2 linked regions of the Sporosarcina pasteurii genome follow. The protein of the gene in region 1 binds, or shares a complex with, the protein of each later gene. Links are inferred from orthologs where the notes say so. Each region holds a gene or a part of one and is shown on either strand. Other genes may lie near its edges. The genes, in order: AB1H92_RS02115 and AB1H92_RS07235.

Region 1 (12,001 bases):
GTACAATCGAAGAAAAAATTGATAAAATGCTTGAAGAAAAAGCCGCACTTTCTGCTGATCTCATTTTATCTAATCAGTGGTTGGCCGAGCTTTCCGATGATGATCTCGACGATTTATTATCATTTGGTTAATCCGAATCTCAAAGAAGTCTTCTTCTTTGGGATTTTTTTAATTAAATGAATGCAACTTGAGTTGGGTAATTCTTTATCTCACCTTATCAAATGAACGGTGCATCTTTAAATACATTCTTCTTTCTTGAACATCTTCTAATTCTCTAAGTCTTTCGTTTAAATTTGCTACCATTCGGATTAACTCGCTAATTTGCAATTCCATTCGAAGAATTTCTTTATTAATACGGTGCATGTCTACCGACACTCCTTTTTAGTACCGCTTGTACGACACTTAAAAGTAGAAGCAGTCTCTACTTATAAGTGTCCTATGCGGTTTTCTTCTTAGATAATTGGCTGGTCAGCTTCCCCAAACCGACCATTGTTTTCCCTGCCTCGTAGCATTTTTTCACAAAATGAATGTTCATTAAATCCCTATTAAGTCTCCACTTAAAATTTCCTAACGCTATTTTCTTTTTGATCAAGCCGCCGGTCTGTGAACCGTCCAATCTCCTCCTTTTCTTCAATTACATAATTGGTAAATCATTACTTTCCCTCTTCGGTAACTGAAAGTGCTCTTCCTCTGTTGACTGTGCCGCTTGTACTGTTTCAAACACCGTAGGTTCAGCATACAATTCTGCTGTCGCCCTACTTTTTGTCGCGATAAATTGTACTTTATCGCCAATCACTTCCGTCACATAAACCCGACTTTTATCTTCACGTTCATATGACCTAGATTGAATTCGACCCGATACACTAATAAGCGAGCCTTTCCCACAATGCTTTGCAGTGTTCTCCGCTAATTTGCCCCATAAAGAACAAAGAATAAAATCAGCTTCAATCTCCCCTCGTGTGTTTTTAAAATTGCGATTCACTGCAAGTACAAAATTTGTTTGGACCCGATCTCTCGCAATCTCGCGGAGTATTGGATCTTTCGTAATGCGTCCTACCAGTGCTACTTGATTCAATCGCCTACCTCCCTTCTCCATTAAAGTAAGCCTATCGTACCTCGTTAAACAATATTTTGACAATGTTGAATTAGGGAGTTTCCAGTCATATTTTGCATTGAATTTTAAGTTTTCTATCGGCCACATTATTTATTTCGCAAATATATTTAGGGTTACTCGTTTCTTTACGGATTTCTGCGGATTACGATAATACTAATTTGGTTGATTTTAAATTATTTTTGTAGGTCCTAAGAAGATGTACAGTTCTAAGAGATTGGCACTCTATTTTCAAAAGGAAAAACCGCACTTGAATCGATTTCATATTTTCTTTTTTATGTAATAAAGTTGAATGATATTTTTATTTATCCATTAGTTGTTCGTCATTAGTATAAGGGGTGTCTGTTGATTGGAGTGGAAGGCGGCGACTCCTGTGGGATTAGCGAAAGCCGTCACGAAGAACGGCTTTTGCGAGTAAAAGCGAAGCGTTATGAGCAGGAATATCCAAAAGGATGCCTTAATTTCTGCAAAAAACCGCAGAAATACGGCAAACCGCAATCTGCGTTTTGCGATTGGCTCACCGCCCGCCCCACGGAAAGCGTCCGCCTGGAACGGAAATCTACATCGTTCGGTATTTATTATAGTAAGGTTGGTTATAAAATCAATTCACTTCATAACTATTTACACATACTCACAAGCGATACTAGAATACTTTTCTTTTTACCCGTATGGTATACTCAAACTATATTTAAGGGGGATGGTGCGATTGAAAACATTTAAAATGATTTCTATCAACATTTTTCATGAAGGAAAATTTCATGACTACCCGCTCATTGACGGCATTATTATTAACCAAGAGAATAGTCATCGAATGTGGATTCTTGAAATGTTTATCGAAGGAAAGCATAAAAGTTTTTTTGAAGCCAAAATGAGCAAAGATGAATTAATTGAAACAAAAGTCGTTATATCTTATCCAGAAAATGAACCAGCAGCTTTTCATGTAGCCATTATGAACGTAAAACAAATTGGCGAAAATATTTCTGTTTTAATGAAAGGTCGTTTAAAACGAGCTCGTTCCCAATATGCAGAACAGCTTTTAGAACAACTAATTGATGAAGGTTTGAGTGGTCAAGAACTTCTTGGAAAATTCGAGTCAGACATGCGCTCTCGCCCCCGTTTAAAAAAAGACCGTCAAAATGAAGAACTAACAAAAAAATAAATCTCACAACAGATCATTCATCAATGATCTGTTTTTTTATGATTTCAAATAAAACATTCACATAATTGTTTATAAATTCACAGTTATCCATAATCTATCAACACCATCCACAACTTATCCACAAATGATTGTGATTTGCACACACTTTCTCTATTTTATAAACAATTCTATTAATAGTTATCCACAAGTGAACAGCATTTGGTTTCAAACACCAGAATTTTTTTATGTATAAAAAAAGTGTAGACAAAGTCACAAAAGACTTTATCTACACTTTAACCGCTATACACGGTTTTGCGCGGCTTGCGGTCAGCGGTTATTATTGTTGTTACCATCTAAATTCTCATCGAGAAGTGGCGCGTTATCATCGCCGAACATGTTACCATCGTTCATTCCATCATCATTTATGACGCCGCCGTTATTTCCGTTATTGTTATCGATGCCGTCTAAATCTGAACCGCCACGACGTTCATCTTGTACATCGGGTGTCCAATTTTGTTCACGGTTGTCTAAGTTGTCTTCCATCGGTGTCTCATTGTTCTCAGGAAGCGCACCGTTATTCATACAAGCACCTAAAGCTAATGTCGACATAAGAATGAACGGAAATGCTTTTTTCAACATGAAAAATTCCCTCCTTTCCACAAGCCGTCTATCATACATCGTTGCATGATACTATCTAGGTTGGTCGAAAAGTTGGGAACTATCCGTAATTATTACTGTTATTTTATTGTAAATATTTATGTTTTATTCTTCAGATGCTGGACTCACAGGACCTAGCGCAAACATGATTTCTGTTTCACAAACGATTTCACCGTCTACTGTAGCCTTTGCTTGTCCTTTCCCCATCGGTCCACGTAAACGTGTAATTTCTACTTCTAATCGCAGTGTATCCCCAGGTGTGACTTGCTTCTTAAATCGACATTTGTCAATGCCAGTAAAAAATGCAAGACGTCCTTTATTTTCTTCTTTTTGTAATAAAGCAACAGCTCCAACTTGTGCTAATGCCTCTACAATGAGTACGCCAGGCATAACTGGGTATCCTGGAAAGTGACCGTTAAAAAACTCTTCATTGATTGTCACATTTTTTAATCCGACTGCTCTTTTTCCTTCTTCAACTTCAAGAATTCTGTCAATCATTAAAAAAGGATAACGATGCGGTAAAATTGCTTGAATTTGCTCTGCTGTTAGCATGGTTCTTCCTCCTGTTTCTTATGTATCTTTATTCTTTCCCTTTAATAATGTCCGTAATATGCGTCCATGTTGCCTTTTTGAATACATCACCCGGATCACCATCACCTATGACACTATATCCCGTATAGAGTCCTATTGTCGCAACGACAACAAGCAATAAGAGCACGAGAATCGTTCGTAACCAAATCGGGATTAACCGAATTTGTACCCACTTTACATTCTTCTCATTGTCTTCATGCTCTTCATTTCGTTTCTGTTTTTTTAGTTTTAGGCGTTCTAAACGTGATCCTATTTTGGATTTTTGCTTTTCCTCTGTTGTTGAAACCTGTTTAGACACTGCATCTTGCTTATTTTCTTCATTCATTGTTCAATACTCCCTATGAAGCTTATCTAATGCCGTTAATAAGACCTAGCATTTGATCAGCCAGCGTGACAGCACGCGCATTAAATTGATAATTTCGCTGAACATTGATAAGATCTGTCATTTCTTTTTCATAATGAACGTTAGACGTTTCGAGGACTCCGTTCTGTAAACCAATTATATTTCGATCAGCACCTTGGAGGTTCGTGAAAATCTCCTCTTCTGTCACGCCTAATTCCGCCATATTTCGCGGTAAACCGATATAGGTTCCTGATAAATGTTCCATAAAGTTGGGGCGCTCAATGACAGTTATACCTAGCTCAATGCTAGTTACAGTACCGTTGTTACCCGTCACTTCTAGTATACCACCAGGTTGAACACTATAATGGGCAACATCATCATTAAAAACGATTGGCATACCTTGTGCATTTGCAATCGGATTTCCATCATCATTTACTAACATCAACTGCCCACCTTCAATCGGCGTGATGTAAAAGGAACCTTGACGTGTATAAACAGTTTCTTCTCCGCCTTCTGTCGGCATAATGACATTAAAATATTGCTTTGGCGTCGTCAATGCAAAGTCTAACTGCCGTTCGGTCGCTTGCAGTGACCCCAATTTCCAATTCATTTGCGTCTGTGCAATTTTTGCCCCAGTTCCGTACCGAATCCCTACCGGAGATTGACGCGGTGCGCGGTCCGCTTTGTCGTTTGTAAATTGTTCATATAGCATTTCTTGAAAGCTTGCTTGACTTGCTTTGAACCCATGCGTTGAAGCGTTGGCAAGGTTATTTCCAATAATATCAAATTGATGTTGGAGTTGATTCATTGTATTCGTTGCTGTAATCATCGTCCGTATCATTCACTTATAGTCTCCTTATTTCTCGCGAATCATGCTTTGATTTATACTTTTCCAACTTCATTTACTGCTTTTTCCATACTACGATCATAAGCTTGCAAAACTTTTTGATTCGCTTCAAAGGCACGATAAGCAGTGAGTAAATCCGTCATTGTGCGACCAGCATCGACGTTCGACCTTTCGACAAACCCTTGTTGAATGGAATATGTCACATCGGGTATATTATTCACTGTCATTAAGTTGTCCCCGTTTTCCGTCACGAATAAACCTTCGCCCTGCTTCATCAGCGTATCTGGTCTTGCTGCGAATGAAATACCAAGTGTTGCAACTACGTTATCATTTTCCATAATAACACCAGATTCGGTAACACGAAAGTCATCGCCTTGAAGTGTGATGCGGTTGCCATTCGAATCCAACACATAATACCCTGCAGGAGACGTTAATAAACCGTTTGCATCAAGGGCAAAATTTCCGTTTCGCGTATAGTATGTCCCGCCCTCGTCATTTTCCAACGTAAAGAATATCGTACCTTGAATGCCAGTTTCTTCGTCTGTCGGCAAAAATCCATCAACGAGCGCAACATCTGTTGTTAATTCCGTTTCTTGCAGTTGACCTTGAATAAACAACGGCAATGTTTCTTGCATATATACACCAGTTGAAAGCGGTCCAATCGGTGCAACACCTTTCAAGTTGAACCCATTTTCTGTTGGAATACGGGTTGATTGCACACTTGACAGAAGCATTTCAGGAAAGGAACGGATGGAAGACTGTTCAGCCTTAAAACCTGGTGTATTCACATTTGCCATATTGTTTGTTAACATTTCTGTCCTGCGCTGTTGGGCAATCATACCAGAGGCAACTGTATAGAAACCGCGAAACATAATTTCAACTCCATATTGTTATTTTTTGCTTGTCTTATTAATATTTTCTAAAAGTAAGCTCGTTCCAATTGCAACACAATCAAGCGGATTTTCTGCAATAAATACAGGTACTTTTAATTCTTCCGCTAGCAATTGATCAATGCCATGCATCATAGCGCCTCCGCCTGACAAAAAGATGCCTCGATCAATAATATCAGCTGAAAGTTCAGGTGGCGTTTTTTCAAGCACATTTCTTGCAGCTTGTACAATCATATAAGCTGATTCTTGTAAGGCTCCTTCAATTTCTGCTGACTTGACTGTTATCGTTCGCGGAAGACCAGAAACCATGTCACGGCCCCGAATATCCAATTGTTCATTACGAGAACCTGGGAAAACAGTACTTACTTCAACTTTAATTTTCTCGGCAGTACGTTCACCGATGAGCAATTTATACGAGCGTTTAATATATTGAACGATTTCATTATCGAATGTATCACCAGCTACATTTATCGATTGTGAGGTCACAATGTCACCCATGGATAATACTGCTACATCCGTTGTTCCACCACCAATATCAATGACCATATTACCGCTCGGTTGAAAAATATCCATGCCCGCACCGATTGCAGCCACTTTCGGTTCTTCTTCTAAATAAATCTTTTTTCCTCCCGCTTTTTCCGCTGCTTCACGAATCGCTTTCTGCTCAACACTTGTAATATTCGTCGGGCAACAGACGAGTATGCGAGGTTTAGAGAAAAATCCTTTTACATTTATTTTATTAATAAAATGACTTAACATTGCTTCAGTTATATGAAAATCAGCAATAACGCCGTCTTTCATCGGTCGGATTGCAACAATATTTCCTGGTGTTCTACCTACCATTTTCCAAGCTTCTTCACCGACAGCGAGCACTTTATTTGTTTGTTTTTCAATTGCAACGACTGATGGTTCGTTAAGCACAATTCCTTTTCCTTTTACGTGCATTAAAACGTTTGCCGTGCCAAGGTCTATTCCGATATCTTTTGCAAACATGATTCCTGTTTCCCCTTCCATCTAATCAATGGCCTATTATCAATTAATACATAGATGCGACAGGCGAGTTGACTATTAAAGCCCTATTTCGCACTGTGTTTACCTAGGTCTAAAAACACAATCATCAGGCGCGCTACTAGGTATATTACTCCAACCGATTTACGCCACTTTTTAACTATATCATCTCAAAATTCGTATTAAATCCGTTCGAGTTTTATCATTCTACAAGAAAAAAATAAACACTCTTAATATTTAATTTTACCATAGTTTCTGGTAAAAGAATATCCGAAAGAACTATTATTTAGCTATCATTTTAGCTTTGATAGACCTATTCCGTTACTATTTCAGCAGACAGATTTTCTTAAAAAATGATTCCGCTCACACATTGACTTCCATTTGAAGCTAACGTTTTTCACTTCAGCCAATTATGCGTTAAATAAACATAAAAAAACGACCCGCAATATGCGAAGTCGCTTTCATTACTTACTTGCCTCTTCTTCTTGTTTTTTCGATTCATTGATCCACTTAATCCTTGTTGCTTCGCCACCTCGTAAATGTCGAACTGATTTATGGTAGGCGAGTATTTTTGCAACCTCTTCTGACAGTGATGCATCTACATTCGGCAAACGTTCTGTCAGGTCTTTGTGTACTGTGCTTTTTGAATAGCCTGTCGCCTTCGCCAATGCTCGTACCGTAACTTCAGTTTCAAGCAGCAGTTCTCCGAGGCGCACGCATCGCCTCCGTATTTGCTCGTGCACGCCCTCTTCCTTTCCTGTCAGCTTTAAGTCTTCTTCTAATATATGCAACAGGAAAGGCCGGTATGCGCGCAATTGATATCATTCTTATACTTTGGCGGTGCGTATTAACAGTTATGGGTAAACAATACAACGAACCATTTTGCACAAGAGTCAGTAAGCGTTAAAAACTCTTCAAGATAAGTTCTAGAAACCTAGGTAAGATCCTGGATTAACAGGTTCATCATTGACAAGTACTTGGAAGTGAAGATGTGTGCCAGCATTCGGGTTCCATTCATTAGCCGAAGCATTTCCGAGTGGTTCCCCTTGTGTTACTTCTTCACCTTTTTTCACGAGAACACCAGATAGAGAGCTGTAAACTGTTTTCATTCCATCAGCGTGAGAAATGATTACTTCATCGCCTTGGAAGACATCTGTAACAACTTCTTCAACGACACCCGTTGCCGCAGCAACTACTTCAAAAGGTTGGTCGTCTATCGAAATGGAGACACCTGTGCTTGTTTCGTATGTTTGATTAAATACAAGTAATGAGTTCTCCTGTACGGACTCTTCTGCTTCCAAATCATAATAGTTTTGCAAGATTGCGACGTCGTCTAGCAACTCTTCTGAGAATGGATACTTAAGTACTTCCTTTGATGCGTTTGTTTCTACAACCAATTCACCGTTGTCGGAATCACCGCCCATTGTACCGTCCGTTAATTCTGGAGCATCATTTTTTACTAGTGCACTATACCCCCAGACCATCCCTACGAATACAATTGCGATTCCCGAATAAACGGCAGGCCAAAGCCAATTTTTCTTCTTTGTTTGTTTGTCCTTTTGAGAAGGAGATTTTTTTTCTTCTCTCATAATCATCACCTCACTTGCATTCTTTGCAAGTTAAGGTGTTTTTAAACATTCAGGATCATTTATTAATATTTTTTTTATTTCTGTGTCTAAATAATAGTGTGCAATGATTTCATTTGCCGTTAAACCTTGCTGGGCAAGTGCCTCAGCTCCGTATTGACTCATCCCAACTCCATGTCCATAACCGACTGTATCAATGAGTACAAGGTTATTAGTAACGTCGAAGGCAATATCAAAGTCCGTTGATCGGAGGCCAAGAAGCTCTCGAATCTCTCTACCTTCTTTTTCAAAACCGTCCGTGACCATCTTTTGAACGCGTCCCGATGAGTTACGAATGAGTTGGAGGGACTCAAACATCGTCGCATCCCAGTTCATACCGAGTGCTTCATTCCATTTGGCTAGAGGAATTTTGTTTTCTTCTTTATAAACTGGCGTTAACGCTTCTTCTCCTGCGCTGTCAACACTTTGTAAATAAGGAACATCTGCGCCACTGTAATTTTGAGCTGTTTCCGTTTTTCCATTTGAAGTTGAAAAGAACATTGCCGAAATAATCTCATCTTCATAGACGATGATTTCGCCTGCAGTTGCACGAACAGCTGCGTCAATTTTCTTTTCATTTTTCTTGAATTCTTTTCCCCAGTTTTTCTTGCGCTCTGCTTCTGTATAAAAAACTTGAGCAGAAACGTCTTTAGCGATTGGCTTTACTCCTTTCTCCGTTGTTCTAAGGGCGTATGTACGTGCTGCAAGCGCTTGGGCTTTCAAAGCTTCCTCATGGAAGGCTATTGGCATTTCAGCAGCAACGACTCCTTTTACGTATTCTTCTAGCGCGAAAGGCTTGTCCACCCCTTGAACGGTAATTTCAAATGGACAGTATCCCCCCTCCTTTTTTGTTTGCTCAGCTTGGGGTTTTGGAGATTCTTTAATGATGAGTAACGGAAAGAAAAACAATAATAGAACAAATATTGAAAGTGCTATCCATAATTTTCTCATAGTAGATTATATGAAAATGAAGAAACTTTATTCATTTATAATGGGTCAATTTATACTCTTGAATGTTTTGGTATATGGTATGTTCGTTGATTGGAGTGGAGAGCGGTGACTCCGGTGGGACTAGCGAAAGCCGTCACGAAGAACGGCTTTTGCGAGTAAAAGCGAAGCGTTATGAGCAGGAATATCCAACAGGATGCCTTAATTTCAGCAAAAACCGCAGAAATTAAGGCAAATCGCAATCTGTGTTTTGCGATTGGCTCACCGCCCGCCCCACGGAAATAATAAAAGCTGAAGGAGGCGGTTAGATGCGATAAGCATAAGACGAATTAACGGAGTGACGCTTTTTGTCACGCAGTTAATTTGGCTTATGACTCGAGCATCTGCCTCCTGAAGCTGGAATAGCGTCCGCCCGGAACGGAAATCAATATTATTCGGAGATTATTGTAGGTTTTAATGTATAAAAACAAAATTATTGTACAGACTTATAAAGTAGTTTTTTCAGAAGTAAAGTTTTCCTATCAATTAAAAAAGCTATCGTACAAGACGATAGCTTTATCATGCATAGACTATAGAAGAAGCCCACCTTCTCCTATAGTATTTACGATATTTTCTCTGGTAGGATAAGACACAATAAATGTATAAATCAATTGCTTCAATTATGATATTGAATCATTTTATATACAATAAGTGCTTGTTACAAAAGAAAAAAGGATTATTCATATTAGTTGGAAAGTGTGAATTTTTTTCCTTCTTTTACTTCTGAAGAAACACGTTCAATGTCTGCGCCAAGTGCTTCTAATTTCTGATGGAAATTAACGTAACCGCGATCTAAATGGGATAGTTCCGTTACACGCGTTACACCTTCTGCAGCTAATCCAGCAAGAATTAACGCAGCAGCAGCGCGCAGATCCGTTGCAGCAACTTCTGCACCTTGTAATTTGGATGGTCCTTCTAACACTACGGAACGTCCTTCAATTTTCACGGAGCCGTTCATGCGACGGAATTCTTCTACGTGCATAAAACGGTTTTCAAATACGGTTTCAGTAATGACACCTGTACCAGTGGCTGTTAACATCAGTGCCATCATTTGTGATTGCATATCTGTTGGGAAGCCTGGATGCGGCATTGTTTTTAAGTCTACGGATTTAAGTGGATATTCCGCATAAACACGAACACCTTCATCAACTTCGACAATATTCACGCCCATTTCGCCCATTTTCGAAATAAGCGCAGCATTATGCTCAGGAACTGCGTTTTCAATGATGATGTCTCCGCCTGTAATCGCGGCTGCCACCATGAATGTTCCTGTTTCAATACGGTCAGGTATAATATGATGTGTCGTACCATATAGTTTAGATACTCCTTCTATACGGATGGAGTCCGTACCAGCACCAATAACTTTACCGCCCATTTCATTAATAAAGTTTGCCAAGTTTACAATTTCAGGCTCTTTTGCTGCGTTTTCAATAATGGTTGTGCCCTTTGCGAGTGCAGCTGCTGTCATAATGTTTTCCGTTGCACCAACACTTGGGAAATCTAAATAGATTTTTGCACCTTTTAATCCATTTTCAGCTTTCGCTTCTACAAAACCGTGCCCGAATGTAATTTCTGCGCCCATTGCTTCGAACCCTTTTAAATGTTGGTCAATCGGACGTGAACCAATTGCACATCCGCCCGGTAACGCAACACGTGCAAAGCCATTACGGGCAAGTAGTGGACCCATTACAAGAATGGATGCTCTCATTTTACGTACATACTCAAATTGCGCTTCGCTAAACAATGTGCTTTCCGAATCAATGGTTACTTCATTATTGTCTGCATCCGTTTCTACTTTTGCATTCAAACTTTTCAATACTGCGCTAATTGTCGTCACATCTGAAAGGTTGGGTACGTCACGAATAACGTTCTTCCCTTCAGAAGCGAGTAAAGCAGCTGCCAATACCGGCAACACAGCATTTTTTGCCCCTTCAACGCGGACATTACCCGATAGCTTACGTCCGCCCTTAATAATAATTTTATCCATTTCATAGTCCCTCCGACTCTAAGTTGTAACTCCATAAAGTATATTTAAATGTGCATTTAAGTTGATTTTCTTTTATTAAATCCCTCTTATTGTACAGCTTTTTTATACACTTCACAAGAATTTTAAGACCTATGTTTGACTTACGTAAGATGTACTATAAGGTATGTAATCTTTTAGCAATTCGTGTCAATATTCGTCATTCTTGCACGGTTTATACTGTTTATTCCCTAAAGGATTCACAGTAAACTTTATTTTGCCGGTTACCTGTCATCGCCACGTGTATAGTTCCTGCAAGTTTGCCCATTATACATGTGGCGATAACAAGTAATGCAATAAACTGTACTTGTTCATATCTCTTATTGAAAAAGTGTTGGCAACCTTCCTGACCAATAGGATATCTCAAGAAAGAAATTTGATACGCTCCAACCCATCATAATACTTAAAAAAATAAATAAAATTTGTGCTTGAAATACTCGATTCTTACGTATAATTTTTTCTGGCATAATCGCTTGAAGCGCATAAAACGAAACACCAATAAAAAAGATATGTGAAAAAATTGCTAATAGGGGTTGGAACCCAAACATACTGCTCATTCATTTATCACCTTCTATGTTTTCAATGCCCACACTTTCATAATATATCACAATTTCATGCCTAATAGGACATGAACTTTTTTCCTTAAAAAAAACGGACAGAAGATAATATGTCCCCCTGTCCGTAGAAATGAATTGTTTATCATGCACCATGCATGATCCCGACAATTTAACTTTAATTAGCTATGGCTGTGTGCCTTGCTAAATGAGTTAAAACTTACCTT
Region 2 (11,930 bases), 1.1 Mb from region 1 along the record:
TGGTAAGTTTATCGAGGTAAAAGCGGACATTGTTGAAGAATACTTACAAAATAATTCGGAGGCGGATCCGAATAACCTACCTAGTTGGTTTGTTTCATCCATGAGCCTTGCACCAGAAGCGCATGCTGATGTTCAATGTATTATTCAACGTTGGATCGATAGTTCGATTTCTAAAACAGTGAACGCGCCTCGTGGTTACACTGTTGAACAAGTTGAAAGTGTGTACGAGCGTCTATACAAAGGCGGAGCGAAAGGTGGCACGGTATATGTGGATGGAAGCCGTGACTCCCAAGTATTGACGCTGAAAGCTGAAGAAAATGAGATGGATTCTGACTATGTAGAAGAAGTAATTGACGAGCAACCAGTCATGCTTGTTGATACGATTCAAGAATTAACATCTACGAATGTAACAATCGGTTCTGAAATCGGAAATACTTGCCCAGTCTGCCGTCAAGGAACGGTACAAGAAGCGGGCGGATGTAACACATGTACTAATTGTAATGCACAGTTAAAATGCGGACTATAATCGCATAAGAAAACCGGCACTCACTTTTCAAGAAGTGATGTGCCGGTTTTTTAGTGAAAAATTATTGTGCAGGAATGGCAGTGGTCTCGGGCTCATCATCGTTTGGAGATGCTAATGCAATGACACCATGCTCTTCGACTTCTAATAGCTTTTCAAAAGATAGAATAGCGACTTCGACTTGCTCATCATCTGGTTCTTTCGTCGTTAATAATTGTAACCATAATCCTGGATAACCTAGAAATTTTAAAACAGGAATATTACGTACGGCATTTGTTACTTGTAATACTTCAAAAGAGATCCCTAAGACGACAGGGATGAGTAAGATTCGATTGACGACTCGGAGCCATAAAGGATCTGTTGGAACGAGAAAGTAAATAAACATCCCAACAATCACCGTGAAAAGGATAAAACTACTTCCACAACGATAATGAAGTCTGGATTGTGCTTGAATGTTTTCAACAGTTAATGGTACTCCGCGTTCATAGGCGTTAATGACTTTATGTTCTGCGCCGTGATATTGAAAAACTCTTCTAATGAACGGGGTCATCGAAATCAGTGCCAGATAGCCAAGTAAAAGGATTAGTTTAAAAAAGCTTTCTAAAAAAATCTGGGCAGCTTTTCCAGGTGCTACTGCACTAAAAAGTTCAGCAATAAAAACTGGTACGAGTGTAAAAATAAATTTACTAAAAAGAAAAGAAAGTACGCCGACTGCTGCAACCCCAATCACCATGGCTAATTTTGAGCTCTCTTCTTCAGTTTGTTCTTGTTCCTCGCCTGGCATTACATCGAAACGATCGCTTGAAAAGTTTAAATGTTTGGAACCAACTCCAGCAGACTCAACTAAAGCGACAATTCCTCTTAGGAAAGGAATCTTTTTTAGCTTTGATGCAAGTGGAGCTTGTTTTTTAGGCAAGTGGAAATACTCAATAGAGTCGTCTTTCCGACGAATTGCAGTTACGGTATGTTCTTTCCCACCGAACATTACGCCTTCGATGAGTGCTTGCCCACCGTATGTTGGAGTTTGCTTTTCTTTTGCCATATGAATTACCCACACTTCCTTTTAGGTCAAAATGTATTACGCAATTAATTTATCAGATTTCCATTATAAGCGGAAATTGTAAAATAAAAACTACATTCATTGTACTAAAATATACGTATCATAACCACAATGATGTTTAAAATCGATGAATTCACCAAACACTTCTGTTAGGAGGGATTTGACGTGATTGATCGAACATTCTTTTTAACTTCATTTTTTTCAGCAATCTTTATGGTCATTTCATTAAAGATTATGGAACTATTCGACTTTATTAAATGGTCGCCAATTGGTTGGGCGAAAAACTGGTCAGCATTTTCAGCTATCCATTATACTATCAAATGGAGTATGCTTTTCATTGCCTTATTTATTGTTTTTGCTGTTCTTTATATTTTGATATCTTTTTTAGACTCTATACCGCCGTCTATTCCGGCTATTATTATTAGTATTATAGGGATTATTGTGCTTGAGTGGTTTATTAATCATTCAACAACACCATGGGATACGATTCAGTCGATTTCTATTCCATTGTTATCGGTTACGGCAATCGTTCTACGTTTTATTGCGGGGACTGCTGTATTTCATAAAGAACTATCAAGAAAAGTGTGATATTAGTTTCCGCCCATCACCACATTATGGTAATATGAAATAGAAAAAGGTGAGGGGAGTGGTGGCGCGGTGAAACTATTAGTCATGAATGGACCGAATTTAAATCGTCTTGGCAAAAGAGAACCAACGATTTATGGACGAGAATCGCTTCAAGATATAGAAAATAGCTTACTCGAAATAGCAAAGGAACATGCGATTCAGCTATCATTTTTTCAGTCTAATACGGAAGGTTTTTTAATTGATCGAATTCATGAAGCTGCAGATGAAGGGATAGATGGCATTATTTTCAATCCAGGCGCTTACACACATTATAGCATTGCTTTACGAGACGCCATTGCATCGGTTGGAATTGATGTCATTGAAGTTCATATATCTAATATACATAACCGTGAATCGTTCAGACAAGAGTCGGTTATTGCGCCAGTCTGTATTGGTCAATTAACCGGTTTTGGGACTGATGGATACTCATTGGCACTTCATGCATTCCTCCTCCGACAAAAGGGAGAATGAGAAATTTGAAACTAACAAATTTACGTAAACAATTGGAAAAAGAACATATTGATGCCTTGCTCATTACGAATCCTTATAACCGCCGCTATATGACCGAATTTACGGGGACAGCTGGCGTTGCGCTTGTTTCAGCAAAAGATGCGGTATTTATTACAGATTTCAGGTATACTGAACAAGCGGAAAAAGAAATCGAAGGATATCGTATCGTTCAACATACGAAAACAATCATTGAAGAAGTAGCAGCGCAAGTAAAAAATATGAATGTCAAAACAGTTGGATTCGAGAAAGATGACTTATCATTTGGTCTCTACGAATTATACAATAAAGAAATTGAGGCAGAATTAAAACCTGTTTCAGGAATTGTTGAAAAGCTTCGCATGGTCAAAACTACCGAGGAACTTGAGATTTTACAACAAGCAGCTAAAATTGCGGATGACGCATTCCAACATATTATTGACTATATTCGACCAGGAATTACAGAGCTTGACGTTTCAAATGAGTTAGAGTTTTTCATGAGAAAACAAGGGGCGACTTCTTCATCATTTTCAATTATTGTGGCGTCGGGATTAAGAAGTGCACTTCCTCATGGTGTTGCGACAGATAAAGTGATTGAGTCGGGAGACTTCGTCACATTGGATTACGGCGCGCTTTACAACGGGTATATCTCTGATATTACAAGAACCGTTGCTGTCGGTGAGCCATCTGAAAAGCTGAAAGAAATTTATGCTGTAACACTTGAGGCGCAGGAACGTGCATTACAAAGTATTAAACCGGGTATGACAGGTATTGAAGCGGATCGAATTGCTAGAGAGTATATTGCTTCTAAAGGATATGGTGAAGCATTTGGGCATTCTACTGGGCATGGCATCGGACTCGAAGTACATGAAGGACCAGCATTGTCATTCAGATCCGAAACTGTTTTAGAACCAAATATGGTTGTGACAGTAGAGCCTGGTATTTACTTGCCAGAAATTGGCGGCGTTCGTATTGAAGATGATATCGTGATTACGGAGGACGGCAATAAACGATTAACATTCGCAACGAAAGAATTACTCATACTATAATTTTATTTTTATTGGAGGAATTACAATGATTTCAGTGAACGATTTTAGAACAGGTGCAACTATTGAAGTGGACGGAGACATTTGGCGTGTAATCGAATTCCAACACGTTAAACCTGGTAAAGGTGCTGCCTTCGTTCGTTCGAAGCTTCGTAACTTACGTAATGGCAACATTAACGAGAAAACATTCCGTGGCGGCGAGCGAGTAAAAAGAGCCCAAATTGATAATGTTAAAATGCAATACTTATATGCGAATGGTTCTGACCATGTCTTCATGAATAATGAAACGTACGACCAACTTGAACTATCTGAAACTCAACTCGAGTATGAATTGAAATTCCTAAAAGAAGGAATGGAAGTACATGTCATTCAATTTCAAGGAGAAGTACTTGGGGTTCAATTACCAATTACAGTAGAACTTGAAGTCACTGAAACTGAGCCTGGCATCAAAGGTGACACGGCAAGCGGTGGTTCGAAGCCAGCTACATTAGAAACGGGCTTAACAGTTCAAGTACCATTTTTCGTAAACCAAGGTGATGTACTAGTGGTCAATACAGAAGAAGGCGAATATGTTTCACGCGCTTGATTAATTTTATAATAAAAATTAATAAATAAAGTGAAAAGCAACCTAGCGTATAGGTTGCTTTTTTTGTTGCCCAAATTTTTTCAATCAATACCATAAAGCCTTTTATTTTCTGTTCTAAGACTTGAAAAAACGACATAGTCTTGTTGTATGGAGGGAGTAGCGGATGGAGCTAAATGATTTACTTAGGATTGCCGGTATCGGTTTAGTCATTGGAATATTGCATGTGTTTTTTGAGCAGACAGGAAAGAAAGACTTTTCTTTTTTTCTATTTATCTTTGCGTATATTTATATTACAGCAGAGCTCCTACGCTTTCTGAGAGTTTTCTTCATTGAAATATCCGAATTTTTCCAGTGGTTGGCGATGTCGTTCTAATGGTGACATTATTTCAAGTGATTGTCGTTTTTTTGTTGCTGCTAACAATTTCGTTCGTGGTGCCAAAGTTACAACCTTTGTTGTATACAGCAGTATTCTTTCTTGTGCTAACCATTATTTTAACAACCGTTGTTTTTCCGTTTGGAAGGACTTTGTTGCAACAGTTTGAAGCACTTCCAAATCCGTATGTCTCTTTGCTAGTTGGAAGTGCCATTTTATTTTATCTTTCAGAATTAATTTCGTCGCATATTGCGGATGCTGGGTATGCATCTCTTGCGAAAATTTCCCACTTTGCAGTCAAAATTACCATCCTATTATTGTGGATGAATCAAGCAGCTGAAGTCATCGATATATTATCAGCACTTATTACAAAATGAACGGACAGGTATATGTATGATTACCTTTTTAGACTCGATACTCGGATCTATTATTTCAAGTTTTGCCATCATTATTCTATCGACATTTATGGCGCTTTTCATTGATTTTCTTTTTCCGTCATTTAAAAAGTGGACGAGAATCATTTTATTTTTCATCGTGATCTCAGTGGCATTGCAACCTGCCTTTCAACATTTTATCTTAATTCGAAATGTCGCTTATTCGTTGTCGTCCATGTTCATAGGAATTTATCCGATCATTACAGCATCTATTTTAGCGGCAGGTGGGACGTTCAACTTTTTAAACTTTCAACCGGCAATGCTCTTATTTGCAAATGGATCTATTTTGTTGGCAGATAAATTACTTATTCCGCTATTAGCAACGGCATTATTATTAGATGTTGCAACTAGACTTCTACCTGATGTACCGTTCACACGTTTAGCTGAATTAATACGTACAACATTATTTGGAACGGTAACGGCCGTGGTGACTGCTTATTCAATATTTATTACTGTAGGGGGGACAATGTCATGGGCGCTTTCTGGTATCGCGAGTGAGCCTGTTAAAGAACTAATCCAGCAAAACATACCGATTATTGGTTCGTTTATGACCGAAAGTATTGGCTCGATTGGTCGTTATTCTTCGGGGGTCACTGTTTTTGTAGGAGGGTGGATTATTTCTGCGGTATGGACAGTTGCACTGGTCCCTTCTTTAAAAACGTTAGTAACAGCATTGTTTTACAGATGGATTGCGGCGCTTGTAGAACCATTTACAAATGAAGATATTACAGGGTTACTCGATGATATCGGAAAAACACTACTTGTTTTATGTGCGATTTCATTTCTGCTTGCGTTTGCATTCATCTACACTGCAATTTTCGTTATTATACTTGTCAAATTATTAACCGTCGCAAAGTGAGGTGGACAAGTGGAAAATTTTTAATTGGCATTCTTTCGATTTCGTTATTAACGTCCATTTTATTGCTTCTACTTCCTGAAGAATCCGAAGAGAAGTTTTTGCCAATTGTGAAGTTGGCAATTGGTTTATGGATTATCCGATCAGTATTCTCTTTGTTTGGTCATAGCAATCTATGAGCTAGCATAAAATGAATTATTGATGACGAAGAAAGATGCCTTAACGAATGAAAATGGGGATATTATGCAAAAACCAACAAAAAAAATCCAAACCGTTTTTTTCGGAACCTTATTAGTTCTCGTTATCATGATTATAAATACCAACGTATGGGGAATCGGAGGAGGGAAGTCAACGATTGAGGGGGATAGAAGAGAAGAAGTTGCGCTAGAACAAGCACTAATGAAGATTGAAGGCGTTGGAAAAGTGGCTATTTACTATCATAATAATGACTCCGACAAAGAAGATCCGCTCTCCAATTATTTCTCTCTTTCCCAGACAAAGACGGAGAAAATTTCAAAACCTATCCAAGGCATTCTTGTCGTCGCAGAAGGTGGGGGAGATCCAGTCATTCAAAATTTATTATCTAAAACATTAGCAACTGTTCTGCAATTACCAGAACATCAAATTGTCATCGTCGAAATGAAAAATGGGGAGGAAACAGAATGAAAACAAATAAGCGTACAGTATGGTTCTTAACTTTATTAAGCCTTGTAGCGGTTATCTCAATCTACTACTTGAACAAGAAATCGCCAATGCCATTTGATGGAATTACTATTTTTGGAGATTCCGATAATCCAGCGACGATCACGGAAACAACTGGCAATGCTGATAAACAACCGGTTTTTGCAGAAAGTTACTTATTTGAAACGATGCGAATGGAAGTTCGTGATGAGCGCAGTCAAATACAAGAACAATTGACTTCAAAATTAAATGCAACTGAAGATTCGGCAGAAAAGAATGCAGTATTTGATGAGATGGCTCAACTTGTCAAACAAGAATCAGCGGAATCCTTACTAGAAATGCAAATTATCGCATTAGGGTATGCGGATGCATTCGTTCGTGCTGAAGGGAATAATGTTACAGTTACAGTTTTATCCGAAGATGGACACTCTAATAAACAAGCGAGTGAAATTACACATCTTGTTATGAGTAACTGGGAAGATGCTAAAAAAGTAAAGGTGGATTTTAAAGGAGATTCATGAAGGAAACGAAAAAAATTAAAATGATACCATGAAAATAAAAAACTAAATTGTAAACATAGCAATTGAACGTGTTGAAGAAGACGGAAAAAGGTCCGATTCGACAAAAGTTGCTATGTTTTTTTGGTTTTTTCTTATGATTTTACAACATTTCTATGATATGTATTCCAAATTTGAAAGAAAACAGCTAAAATAGAGGGGAGCATCAAATATTTTTAGTCAGGAGAATGGGACATGTTAAAAATCCAAGAAATTCGAGAAATAATTAAGTTAATTGATAAGTCTTCGATCGAAAAGTTCTCATACGAAGCAGACAATACAAAAGTTGTCTTGAAAAAAGGAAGCAATGGGCAGACTGTCGTACCTGTTCAAGTTGAACAAGTAGAAGCACAGCCGGTTGTTACACCAGTACCGGAAGTTAAAGTAGAGGCAAAACCACAACCGGTTCAACAGGAAATACAAGCAGCACCAGAAGTAGAAGTTGTACATGATGAGTCTATGCATGAAGTTACGTCTCCAATGGTTGGAACGTTCTATGCAGCATCCTCACCTGAAGCTGATGCATACGTGAAAATTGGAGATAAAGTTTCGGACGAGTCTGTCGTTTGTATTGTTGAAGCTATGAAGCTATTCAATGAAATTGAAGCGGAAGTTTCAGGGGAAATTGTAGAAATTCTTGTGAAGGACGGCCAGCTTGTCGAATATGGACAACCCCTCTTCCTTGTAAAAACAAACTAAGGAGGAATGGATTGTGAAGAAAATATTAATTGCAAACCGTGGAGAGATTGCAGTACGCATCATCCGCGCATGTAAAGAATTAGGGATTGAAACAGTTGCGGTTTATTCAGAAGCTGATGAAGAGGCCTTACATGTAGAGTTAGCAGATGAAGCGTATTGTATCGGCCCAAGGTTATCGACGGATAGCTATTTAAATTTCTCAAATATCATTAGTACAGCAAAGTTAACCGACTGTGATGGCATTCATCCTGGATACGGGTTTCTTGCAGAAAATGCAAGTTTCGCTGAACTATGTGAAGAAGTCAATATTAAATTTATCGGACCTACTTCCGATGCCATTTCAAGAATGGGGACGAAAGACGTTGCGCGTGAAACTATGCGTGAAGCGGGTGTTCCAATCGTTCCAGGTTCAACAGGTATCGTAGCTGATGAACATGAAGCGCTTGAGATTGCTGAAAAGATTGGTTTCCCAGTCATTATAAAAGCAACTGCTGGCGGCGGCGGTAAAGGGATACGTATCGCTAACAATAAAGAAGAGTTAATTACAGGTGTAAAGATTACACAAAAAGAAGCTGCGGCTGCATTTGGTAATCCAGGCGTTTACCTTGAAAAATATATTGAGATATTCCGCCACGTTGAAGTACAGGTGCTCGCAGATCAATTTGGTCATACGATTCACTTAGGTGAACGTGATTGTTCTATTCAGCGCCGTATGCAAAAGCTAGTGGAAGAAGCTCCATCACCAGCAATTACACCTGAACTTCGTCAAGAAATGGGGGAAGCAGCTGTCAAAGCTGCAAAAGCTGTTAATTATGAGGGCGCGGGAACCGTTGAGTTTATTTTCGACCACATTAATAACAAGTTCTATTTCATGGAAATGAATACACGTATTCAAGTAGAGCATACGATTACTGAAATGATTACAGGTGTTGACCTGATAAAAGAACAAATTAAAATTGCATCAGGCGAAAAGCTGGCATTACAACAAGATGATATTCAGTTAAACGGTTGGTCGATTGAATGTCGGATAAATGCAGAAAATCCAGCGCGCAACTTTATGCCTTCACCGGGTAAAGTAGAAATGTATATGCCGCCAGGTGGTTTTGGTGTGCGTGTTGATTCGGCAATGTATACCGGTTACACAATTCCACCATTTTATGATTCTATGGTTGCCAAGCTAATTGTTCACGCTGATACTCGTGAAGAAGCAGTTTTAAGAATGAAACGTGCACTGGATGAGTTTATTATTGAAGGTGTTGAAACAACAATTCCGTTTCATTTTAGATTGATGGGCGATGAAGTGTTTAAATCAGGGGACTTTGATACGAAGTTTCTTGAGAAATATGACATAATGAAGTAAAAGGAGGACAACTGAAAATGGCAGATAAAGAAATGCCTTCATTTGTCGGAATGGCACCATCCGAAGATGAAGCATTAGGGCGTGTTCAGCTTGCTCCAGAAGTACTTGAGGTCATTATCGGCATTGCGACGAATGAAGTAAAAGGTGTCGCGCATACTAGAGGAAATTTCGCCACTGGTGTTGCTGAAAAATTAGGACGCACACAACATGGTAAAGGCGTAAAAACAAGTTGGTCAGAAGATGGCCTAACGGTAGATGTTTATTGTGTCGTCCAATATGGTTTTTCAGTACGTGAAGTTGCATTTGAAATTCAAAAACAAGTACGCAATGCAATTTACAATATGACTTCACTTGAAACAAAAGAAGTAAATATTCATATTACTGGCATAGAATCCGAAACAGTATGAGGTCATCAGTCTGTCAAATGTACACAACAAAAGTAGAGGAGAATTTATTTATAAGTTCTCTCCCTCTACTTTTTCGTACTTATTGGACAAACTCTTTTTAGGAAGTATAAAAAGTCTACTGTATCCGGAAACTTATGGATATGATATGATAATGCCGGAAAGCAACAGTAGAGGAGAAATGAAGATGAACAGACGAGTTGCACGAGAAAAAGCGATTCAAACGCTTTTCCAATTAGATAATCTAGATTTATCAATAGAAGAGGCGATTGCTTTTATTGTAAAAGAAGAATCGAATCACTTCTATGAACACTTAGTGCGCGGTACTATGCAGCATAGAGAGGAAATAGATGCTGCCCTTACAGAAAACTTGGAAAACTGGTCGCTAGATCGTTTGCCCAAAATAGAAAGAACTATTTTACGACTTGCGGTATTTGAATTGCAGTATAGTGAAGAGGCTCCTGAACGTGTCATTATGAATGAGGCAATCGAGCTAAGTAAAACATTTGGTGATGAAAAATCGGGTCGTTTTGTTAACGGTGTACTATCAAAATTTACGACAAATAAGTAACTGATCTGGAGGACATACGAGTGGACGAAAAATTAATTGATGGAAGAGCAATAGGGAATATCATTCGTGAAGAAATTAAAGAGCGTGTACAAAATCTTAAAAATAAAGGATGTACTCCTGGACTAGCAGTAATCATTGTAGGAGATGACCCTGCTTCTCATACATATGTTAAAAACAAACAAAAATCAAGTGTTGAAGCAGGTATGAAATCCGAGTTGATTCAGTTGGCAGCTACGGTAAGTGAGCAAGAAATACTGGAACGTATTGCCCAATTAAATGACGATGATACGATTCATGGAATCCTTGTGCAATTACCTTTGCCAAAGCATATCGATGAAAATCGTGTGATTTTGGCCATTGATTCAGCGAAAGATGTGGACGGTTTTCATCCGGTGAATGTTGGAAAGATGATCATTGGTCAAAATGCTTATTTGTCTTGTACACCTTACGGAATCATTAAATTGCTTGAACGAACAAATACACAAATCAAAGGGAAGCATGCCGTTATCATTGGACGCAGTAATATTGTTGGTAAACCAATGGGCCAACTATTATTGCAGCGAGATGCAACAGTTACTTATTGTCATTCCCGAACAAAAGATTTAGCACACCATACAAAGCAAGCTGATATTTTGATTGTCGCAATTGGTATGGCGAAGTTTATTAAAGCGGATCATGTGAAAGAAGGCGCCGTTGTGATTGATGTCGGTATGAACCGAGATGAAAACGGAAAGTTATGTGGAGATGTAGATTTTGACGATGTGAAAGAAAAATCTTCACTGATAACGCCAGTACCTGGTGGAGTAGGACCGATGACGATTACGATGTTGCTCAAAAACACACTACTCAGTGCTGAACGGGTGTGCGTTTCGGGAAAACACGAAGATAAATAACATCAAGGTGTATGAAACGCTGTTCTTCATAAAGTAGAACAGCGTTTCTATCCGTTCAAGGAGGAGGCGTACAAGTGACAAAAAATCCATATTTAACTGTCCAAGCATTAACGAAATATGTGAAAAGAAAGTTCGATGCGGATCCACATTTACGGCAAGTGTACGTGAAAGGAGAGCTTTCAAACGTCACGCTTCATCCGAGTGGACATATTTATTTCACTTTAAAAGATGACAAAAGTCGTATTCGTGCAGTTATGTTTAAAATGAACGCACTCAAATTAAAATTCAGACCAGAAAATGGCATGAACGTACTCATTATAGGGGATGTTTCTGTCTATGAAGCGAGCGGACAATATCAACTCTATGTCCAAACGATGCAACCGGACGGAATTGGTGCACTATATCTTGCGTTTGAACAATTGAAAGAAAAGCTGGAACAAGAAGGATTGTTTAATGAAAAATGGAAAGTTCCGTTACCTACTTACCCCGCTACGGTCGGTGTTGTAACAGCTCAAACAGGTGCAGCGATACAAGATATTTGTTCGACAATCTCAAGGCGTTACCCATTAGCTGAAATACTCTTATTTCCAGCCGTTGTCCAAGGTTCGCAAGCAGCACCATCCATTGTCGAGGCAATTGAACAGGCGAATCGTTATAGTGGCATCGATGTCCTTATTGTTGGACGTGGTGGTGGGTCTATTGAAGATTTGTGGGCATTTAACGAAGAAATTGTCGCGCGGGCTATTTTTTCTAGTCGCATTCCGGTAATTAGTG

The links.
Region 2: the proteins of AB1H92_RS02115 (region 1) and AB1H92_RS07235 are in contact, whole or in part, in a crystal structure (PDB 3TUF), measured with the Bacillus subtilis proteins. The link is inferred for Sporosarcina pasteurii from one-to-one orthologs.

Annotation. Positions count from the first base shown.
Region 1 is NZ_CP160452.1:441,335-453,335, reverse strand. Bases 6,344-9,333 are described here. They hold AB1H92_RS02115 (M23 family metallopeptidase), read right to left. Parts: upstream 8,175-9,333; coding sequence 7,512-8,174; downstream 6,344-7,511. Other genes in these bases: spoIID (stage II sporulation protein D), read right to left, coding at 8,205-9,161; AB1H92_RS02120 (sporulation transcriptional regulator SpoIIID), read right to left, coding at 7,050-7,328; AB1H92_RS02125 (rod shape-determining protein), read right to left, coding at 6,344-6,570. Also shown: AB1H92_RS02175 (DEAD/DEAH box helicase), read left to right, coding at 1-131; AB1H92_RS02170 (hypothetical protein), read right to left, coding at 205-363; AB1H92_RS02165 (single-stranded DNA-binding protein), read right to left, coding at 635-1,075; AB1H92_RS02160 (hypothetical protein), read left to right, coding at 1,457-1,831; AB1H92_RS02155 (YwpF family protein), read left to right, coding at 1,818-2,270; AB1H92_RS02150 (hypothetical protein), read right to left, coding at 2,577-2,888; 3-hydroxyacyl-ACP dehydratase FabZ, read right to left, coding at 3,012-3,458; AB1H92_RS02140 (DNA-directed RNA polymerase subunit beta), read right to left, coding at 3,487-3,822; AB1H92_RS02135 (flagellar hook-basal body protein), read right to left, coding at 3,845-4,681; AB1H92_RS02130 (flagellar hook-basal body protein), read right to left, coding at 4,723-5,559; more of AB1H92_RS02125, read right to left, coding at 5,578-6,343; murA (UDP-N-acetylglucosamine 1-carboxyvinyltransferase), read right to left, coding at 9,883-11,184; AB1H92_RS02100 (DUF1146 family protein), read right to left, coding at 11,541-11,777; AB1H92_RS02095 (F0F1 ATP synthase subunit epsilon), read right to left, coding at 11,988-12,001. UniProt on the Bacillus subtilis protein: Involved in forespore engulfment and required for anchoring membrane proteins on the forespore side of the septal membrane. Forms a channel with SpoIIIAH that is open on the forespore end and closed (or gated) on the mother cell end.
Region 2 is NZ_CP160452.1:1,567,494-1,579,423, reverse strand. The notes cover bases 5,505-8,423. They hold AB1H92_RS07235 (SpoIIIAH-like family protein), read left to right. Parts: upstream 5,505-6,653; coding sequence 6,654-7,193; downstream 7,194-8,423. Other genes in these bases: accC (acetyl-CoA carboxylase biotin carboxylase subunit), read left to right, coding at 7,939-8,423; accB (acetyl-CoA carboxylase biotin carboxyl carrier protein), read left to right, coding at 7,425-7,928; AB1H92_RS07240 (hypothetical protein), read left to right, coding at 6,193-6,657; AB1H92_RS07245 (stage III sporulation protein AE), read left to right, coding at 5,505-5,994. Outside these bases: AB1H92_RS07280 (DUF1385 domain-containing protein), read right to left, coding at 588-1,565; AB1H92_RS07275 (hypothetical protein), read left to right, coding at 1,749-2,171; aroQ (type II 3-dehydroquinate dehydratase), read left to right, coding at 2,241-2,681; AB1H92_RS07265 (Xaa-Pro peptidase family protein), read left to right, coding at 2,678-3,745; efp (elongation factor P), read left to right, coding at 3,771-4,328; AB1H92_RS07255 (SpoIIIAC/SpoIIIAD family protein), read left to right, coding at 4,492-4,701; AB1H92_RS07250 (hypothetical protein), read left to right, coding at 4,701-5,078; more of AB1H92_RS07245, read left to right, coding at 5,095-5,504; more of accC, read left to right, coding at 8,424-9,288; AB1H92_RS07220 (Asp23/Gls24 family envelope stress response protein), read left to right, coding at 9,306-9,695; transcription antitermination factor NusB, read left to right, coding at 9,880-10,263; bifunctional methylenetetrahydrofolate dehydrogenase/methenyltetrahydrofolate cyclohydrolase FolD, read left to right, coding at 10,284-11,156; xseA (exodeoxyribonuclease VII large subunit), read left to right, coding at 11,231-11,930. UniProt on the Bacillus subtilis protein: Involved in forespore engulfment. Forms a channel with SpoIIIAH that is open on the forespore end and closed (or gated) on the mother cell end.